3 regions of the Anaeromusa sp. genome follow, and region 2 is predicted to be linked to each of the others. Evidence: riboswitches for the same ligand, from Rfam matches in the RefSeq annotation. Region 2 holds a riboswitch; each other region holds the start of a gene.
The links. Region 2 has a riboswitch for S-adenosylmethionine ahead of PHF27_RS11815 (PLP-dependent aspartate aminotransferase family protein). Riboswitches for the same ligand answer to the same signal wherever they lie in the genome.
Positions count from the first base shown of each region.

Region 1: another riboswitch for S-adenosylmethionine. It lies ahead of PHF27_RS01320 (homocysteine biosynthesis protein); the one in region 2 lies ahead of PHF27_RS11815 (PLP-dependent aspartate aminotransferase family protein).
Region 3: another riboswitch for S-adenosylmethionine. It lies ahead of PHF27_RS12935 (methionine ABC transporter ATP-binding protein); the one in region 2 lies ahead of PHF27_RS11815 (PLP-dependent aspartate aminotransferase family protein).

Region 1 is NZ_JAQUZF010000004.1:4,007-6,267, reverse strand. Features, by position in the region: gene PHF27_RS01325 (4Fe-4S binding protein) at 1-159, opposite strand, end outside; gene PHF27_RS01320 (homocysteine biosynthesis protein) at 161-1,327, opposite strand; SAM riboswitch class I at 1,404-1,512, opposite strand; gene PHF27_RS01315 (cache domain-containing protein) at 1,746-2,261, opposite strand, start outside.
Region 2 is NZ_JAQUZF010000106.1:2,035-4,295, forward strand. Features, by position in the region: gene PHF27_RS11805 (methyl-accepting chemotaxis protein) at 1-30, opposite strand, end outside; SAM riboswitch class I at 251-354, shown strand; gene PHF27_RS11810 (hypothetical protein) at 433-576, shown strand; SAM riboswitch class I at 611-714, shown strand; gene PHF27_RS11815 (PLP-dependent aspartate aminotransferase family protein) at 914-2,047, shown strand.
Region 3 is NZ_JAQUZF010000138.1:2,887-5,147, forward strand. Features, by position in the region: gene PHF27_RS12935 (methionine ABC transporter ATP-binding protein) at 1-924, opposite strand, end outside; SAM riboswitch class I at 1,010-1,112, opposite strand; gene PHF27_RS12940 (YerC/YecD family TrpR-related protein) at 1,314-1,649, shown strand; gene hisZ (ATP phosphoribosyltransferase regulatory subunit) at 1,636-2,261, shown strand, end outside.

The DNA of each region.
Region 1 (2,261 bases), on a different contig from region 2:
TCCCACCAGATCCAGCAGCAGGTGTCCTTCTTCACCGGGGGTGATTTCCGCCCGGAGAATGTTGATTTTCAGTTCAAAGTCTTTGACCAAATGGTAGGCGATGGCTTTATCGTAAGACTCGGCGGTGAAATTCAGTAAAATTCGTTCAGTAGCCGGCATGTTATTCACCCTCCTTGCGGATTTCCAGGCTGTTCAGTTTCGCTGTTTCCGGCAATGGCGCTACAGGGCGGCTGACTTCAAAACGCCCGGCGGCAATCCAGTCCTTGAGCTGTCCGGCAATCTGCCGCGCTTTCGGGAGGCTGGACATGGGCGCGGTGCGTAAGCTGCGGCCCTTGAAGGAGATACTGCCGCTGCGCAGCTGTGCATAGGTGTAGGTTCCCAAAGCGGGGCGGTTGCGCGAGGGTACGCTGTAATCGAAAAGAGAGGTCTCGATGTCGGCATTAGTTACCGAGACCGCCCTGGCGACGTCTTCGTCCAGCACCGGAATAGGAATGCCGACGCCCACGGAAAGGCTGATGCCGTATTTTTCAAAGACTGCGGCGCGGATAAAATCCGGGCTCATGGCTTTGAGGTCTCCCACAAGCGACAAGGTGGCTGCGCCTCCGGTGGGGATGCCGCAATCGTTACGAGGACGCGAGGGATTGTGCTGTGTGCCGTTCCAGGCGATATAGCCTTCGGTGCCGCCCAAGAAGATGCGCGTGCCCAGGCCAATGGTGCGCAGATACGGATCGTTGAGGAGCGGGCTGAGCTCGCCTGCGGTGGAATAAGTAACATTACCGCAGCGGGGCAGCAGCATGCCCATATAGGTGTAGAGAATGCGCTCGGACGTATTGGTGGCGGCGCCGTAATTTTGGTAGGCGTTGCGGGGGTTAAAGAGGAAGCATTCGTTTAAATCGTCCTTAGAGATCCAGGTGTCGATGCTGCGCCGGGGATAGCAGTCCGTGCCGGGAGACGTAGCCCGCAGATGCACTTTTTTACCGGCAATGAGCTCCTCAATGACATGGGCGCCGCCGTAGTGCTCGTCACTGTCGGAGACTTCCGTAGCGCCGATATAAGCGTCTACGGCGGCAATACCTGCATAAGCCGGCACGTCGTTAAGCCAGACGCGCTTCATGCGGATGGGAGGCTCGCTGTGGCCGAAGTTTAAGAAGGCGCCGGAGGAGCACATGGGACCGAAGGTGCCGGTGGTAACGACATCGACCTTGCGGGCTACGGCGGCTACGCCTTGCTCTTGGGCCATTTTGCTGACTTCTTCTGCGGTGAGCACGACCGCCTGGCCTTTGCGGATGCGCTCGTTGATTTCTTCATAGCTTTTTTGCGTGGACATAGTAGGCCTCCTCTTCTTATTATGCAAAAGCGTCTCTTTTCAGAAGAAAAGAGACGCGTAATGGCGGTAATGCTCTCCCTCATCTGCCGGAACGCATGCATTCCGCTGGATTTAGCACCGGACGCCTCGGGAGGCCGGTTGCCGCGGTTTCAAAGGGCCAGTCCCTCCACCGCTCTTGATAAGAGTTACTCTATACAGTTTTTTGTAACTAGAACTAATAATACGGCGCAAATGTATTGTTTGTCAAGGCTTTCCGGGACAATTTTCTCCTGGGGGCTTGGGATCGGGGTATGGGGAACGTTTACACAGAGGAACAGAGGTATTAGAGAAAGGCAGAGGGAGTACCGAGAATTACATTTTTCCAAGGGGGTGGGTTACTGCTTTTTTGCTTTTTCTCTGGCTTTTCTCCGTTACTCTGTTACTCTGAGTTCCGTTCTCCGGTAGTTCGTTCTGGAGGCTCTTCTTGCAGCCAGTTGGAGAGCTGGGCCGGATTTTCACCGGCATCCAGGCGATCCTGGAGCCGCTGTACAGCGCCGGAAACCTGGCGGGCTTGCAGAGTGAGGGATTCCAAGGGGCGAATGAATTGATTCGCCAAACGGTGAATGCAAAAGAGAGTTAAAATTTGTGCGAAACACGTTAAAAAGAGGTAGCGCAGCAAGAGCTCGCGCAATGGTTCGTCAAGATAGCTGCGCGGCAAGGTAATGACCAAGGTCCAGCCTGTGCTGGGAAGCTTTCCGAAATAGGCTAAGCGATCTTCATTTTGGAAGGAATATTCCAGAAAGCCTTCGCTTTTTCGCAGCAGGTCGCTGCGCATTTGCGGCGGCAGCGAACGCAGCGGTTCCGCTTGATTGATGTCCAGCGACTGCAAACTGGGGTCAGGGTGGGCCAGAATGATGCCGCGCTGATCCAGCAAAAACGCATAGCCGCCGTCAAA
Region 2 (2,261 bases):
AAACCGCAGCCGGTTCAGCAACTTCCTCATATTCTTTGCTCCTTTTTTATTACTTTGACGCATTTTAGTCGCTCTCAAAAACACATCTTTTATTTTAAGGTGAACACGCCAAGAACTCAATGTCGGTTTTCGGACATTTGTCGGTATTTCGTCCTTTGAATTATACATTTTTGTTTCAAAATAACTTTTTCACTCTTGACTCCTGCATAAACCCATGGTATTCTCTTTATAAATTAAATAGTTGTTTTACCGCTTATCAAGAGAGGCTGAGGGACTGGCCCGATGACGCCCGGCAACCGGCAGGAAACTGCAGTGGTGCCAATTCCAGCAGGCTAGCCGCCTGGGAGATAAGAGGAGGGCATTTGTTTGCACCCCTTTTCTCTCTAGAGAAGAGGATTTTTTATTTTGCGGAAGTTGACAGGAGGTGCCGTCATGGAACAAAAGGAATTTATTTTTTCACCCGAACAAGCCCATGGTCAGGAAGAGCAGGTGTTGGTGTTTTTAAGTGACGGTTCGGTTGTTACCTGCACTAGCCGCAGCGGCGACAGCTCGTTTCTTCCAACAAGCCTAACCTAATAAAAGCCATACTTTTTAACTTCATATGTAAGTTCTCTTATCAAGAGAGGCTGAGGGACTGGCCCAATGACGCCCGGCAACCGGCAGGAAACTGCAGTGGTGCCAATTCCAGCAGGCAATGCGCCTGAAAGATGAGAGACGTACGGCAGGCCCGTTCGTCTTGGGGCCTGTTTTTTTATTTTCCGGAGGTGACCTTCATGAATCCAAGCACGCCAAAGCCTCCCTGTGAGCCGACCTCGCAGGAAGAAGAAATTGTTATTGTCATCCGCGGCGGCAGTATTGTCAGCTTTACGAAACGTGTAATAGAAAAAAAATAGTATAGCAAGGAGTGACTATCATGCATATTTCTTCACAGCTTGTTCAAATCGGCTGCAAAGCCGATCCTCGCACCGGCTCGTTGAGCACCCCGATTTACCAAACCGCATCCTTCCGCCACCCTGCTTTGGGAGAAAGCACCGGCTATGATTACACCCGCAGCGGCAATCCTACAAGGCAAGCTCTCGAAGAAGGACTGGCCCGCCTTGAAGGAGGCGCCGGCGCCTGTGCGTTTTCTTCCGGTCTGGCGGCTATCACTACACTTTTAATGCTGTATCAGCAAGGCGACCATTTGATTGTCGTCGAAGACTGTTACGGCGGCACTTATCGCCTTTTTGAACAAGTGCTGTCGCGCTTTGGCCTGACTGCTTCCTATGTCGACGCGACCACCCTCGATGCCATCGGACAAGCCTTGCGCCCGGAAACTAAAGCCGTCTTCATTGAAACCCCCACAAACCCCCTCCTGCGCATTGTGGATTTGCGGGCCTTGGCTTCGTTTTGTCGCAGCAATAATCTCCATCTTATTGTAGATAATACGTTTTTGACGCCGTACTTCCAGCGCCCCTTAGAGCTTGGCGCCGACCTTGTCGTACATAGCGGCACCAAGTATCTTGCAGGACACAACGATTTGCTTTGCGGCGTCATCGTCGCTAAAGAACCGGAATTGGCCGAAAAAGTAAAGTTTCTGCAAAATGCTACCGGCGCTATTCTCAGCCCCAGCGACAGTTGGCTGCTCATCCGCAGCTTGAAAACTCTGGCGCTGCGCATGGAAAAGCACAACGCTAATGCGCTGTCTATTTCTCGGTGGCTGCTAGAACACCCAAAAGTCAGCCGCGTATTCTATCCCGGACTGCCGCTGCACAACGGCCATACGATTCATGAAAGCCAAGCCAGCGGCTACGGCGGCATGGTGTCTTTTGAAGTAAATGACCCGGCTTTGGTACCCCAGGTATTGGCTAAAGTCCAGCTCATCCAATTTGCCGAAAGCTTGGGAGGCGTTGAAACGCTGATTACTTTCCCCGCCGTGCAAACCCACGCGGACATTCCCGCCGCCGACCGTGAACGCCTTGGCATCTCTGACTGCCTGCTGCGTCTATCCGTCGGCATTGAAGACGCCGACGACCTCATCGCAGACCTGGATCAGGCTTTAGGCTGAAGAATACAGAGAACGAAAAAGAGAATCAAAGTAACTGAGGGTACGATAGAGGGTTACGAAAACACTATAAAATAAAACAAAGGAGCCGCTGCTTTCATGAGCACTCCGCTAAACTAAGGAGTTTTTTCGCCAGACGAGAAAGAAAGCACAGGCATAGCGGCGCTATACCGAGGCTTTCTGACGATGTCCGGCGGAAAAAGAACCCGTTTAGCGT
Region 3 (2,261 bases), on a different contig from region 2:
TTGGATGTGGTCGATGTTGCCGTAGAGAATGTTGGGAGTGACCTGATACTGGCGAATCAGTGTGGCAATGACAGGCTCTTCAGCGGACTGTCCCAAGAAAGACAGGCGCAGTACCAGATTGCCTTCCGGCAACGGCGTAGGGGAGAAAGCTACGTCAGCAAGAATTTCCGGCAGATCATGGTTAATGATGGTGCGGATGAATTCTCTGGTCGTATCGGTTTGGGGCTGGGTGAATACATCCAGAACCGGCCCTTCTTCGCTGATGACGCCGTTTTCAATGACGGCGACGCGGTCGCAAATTTCTTTAATGACCTGCATTTCATGCGTGATAAGCACAATGGTCAGGCCGAGCTGCTTATTAATGTTCTTTAGCAGTTCCAAAATTGCCTTGGTGGTCTGCGGGTCTAGGGCGGAGGTGGCTTCATCGCAAAGCAGTACCGTTGGCTGATTGGCCAGCGCCCGCGCGATGCCTACGCGCTGTTTTTGTCCGCCTGAAAGCTGGGCCGGATATTGATCGCGTTTATCGGACAGCTCAACCAGCTCCAAGAGGCGGCTGACTTTTTGTTCGATTTCTTTTTTGCTGACTCCAGCCAGTTCTAAAGGGAAGGCTACGTTATCAAATACCGTGCGGGAGGAAAGCAGATTAAAATGTTGAAAAATCATGCCGATTTTTTTGCGCGCTTCCCGCAGCCGCTGTTCATTAAAAGAAGTCAGTTCTTGACCGTTAACGATGACCGTGCCGGCAGTGGGCCGCTCCAGAAGATTGATGCAGCGAATGAGGGTGCTCTTGCCAGCGCCGCTCTTGCCGATGACTCCAAAAATCTCTCCCTCTTCAATGGTGAGGCTGATGCCCCGCAAGGCGTGAACGGCGTCGGAACCGCCGGAAGCGGGATAAGTTTTTTCAATGTTTTCTAGCTGAATCATGGTGAATCCCCTCTCTGCAATATGCATGTAAATACAAAAAAATCTCTTCGTGGCAAGCGAAGAGACGTCATGAGTAAAACTCAGTTCTTCATCTGCCAGGCGTATCCTGCAGGAATTGGCACCGTTCACCTGTGTGATGGTTGCCGCGGCTTCATCGGGCCCGTCCCTCTGCCAGCTCTTGATGAAAAAATATGAAATTATCAGTTTATAGGAATCAAATGCTTACGGATGCAATTGATTACGTGAGAATAACTTTAGCACGCGTCTAGAGCGCTGTCAAGAAAAAAATAGTTTCACAAACTAAAGAAGAAAAGAGGTGAAGGGAGGACTTTGAAGGGAAAGGTAGAATATGTATAAGATGTTCATGTGTTAATGAAAGGGGTAGTCTAATGGTAAATCCGAAGTTGAAGGATGTTCTTACCGACCATTTGTGTGAAGCGGTATTGCAGTTGGAAACAGTGGAAGAATGTTATCAACTCTTTGAAGACATTTGTACGATCAGCGAGCTTAAGGCGCTGGCGCAGCGGTTGGAAGTAGCTCGGATGCTGCGCAAAAAGCATACGTATGACGAAATTGTAGAGCGTACCGGGGCCAGCACCGCTACAATCAGCCGTGTTAAGCGCTGTCTGCATTACGGCGCTGACGGTTATAAGCTGATTTTAGAACGCATGGAAGTAAAAAATGAGGCGGAGCAAGGAGACGAAGATATACATGAGAAAGAATGAATTTGTACCTAAAATTCCCTATGGGATGCGTGATTTCCTGCCAGGCGAAGTGGGGCAGAAACGACAAGTGGAGGAAAGTCTCATTCGTTTGTTCGCCCGCTGGGGGTATGAGGAAATCATTACGCCTACGATGGAATATATGGAAACCTTGCAGGCGGGCAGTGAGGGAATTGAGGCGCATTTATACAAATTTTTCGATCGCCATAATCGTCTTTTAGCCTTGCGTCCGGACATGACTACTCCCATTGCCAGAGTGGCGGCCACTCGCCTGAAGGATCAAGAGGCGCCTTTGCGGCTTTGCTATTTAGCGAATGTATTTCGATATGAAGAGGCGCAGGCTGGACGGCAGTGCGAATTTTACCAGGCCGGAGTTGAACTTTTGGGTGAAGGCGGTGCTACGGCAGACGCCGAGGTAGTGGCCTTGGCGGTGGAAAGTCTGTTGGATGCGGGACTGGTTTCTTTTCAAATCAGCTTGGGGCAAGTGGATTTTATCAACGGTCTTTTAGCGGAAGCCGGCTTGCAAGGGGAGCGGAGCCGGGAAATTCGCCAGGCTTTAACAAGCCGGGATTTAGTCGGTTTGGAAAAATTGCTCGTAGACAGTGGCATTTCTGC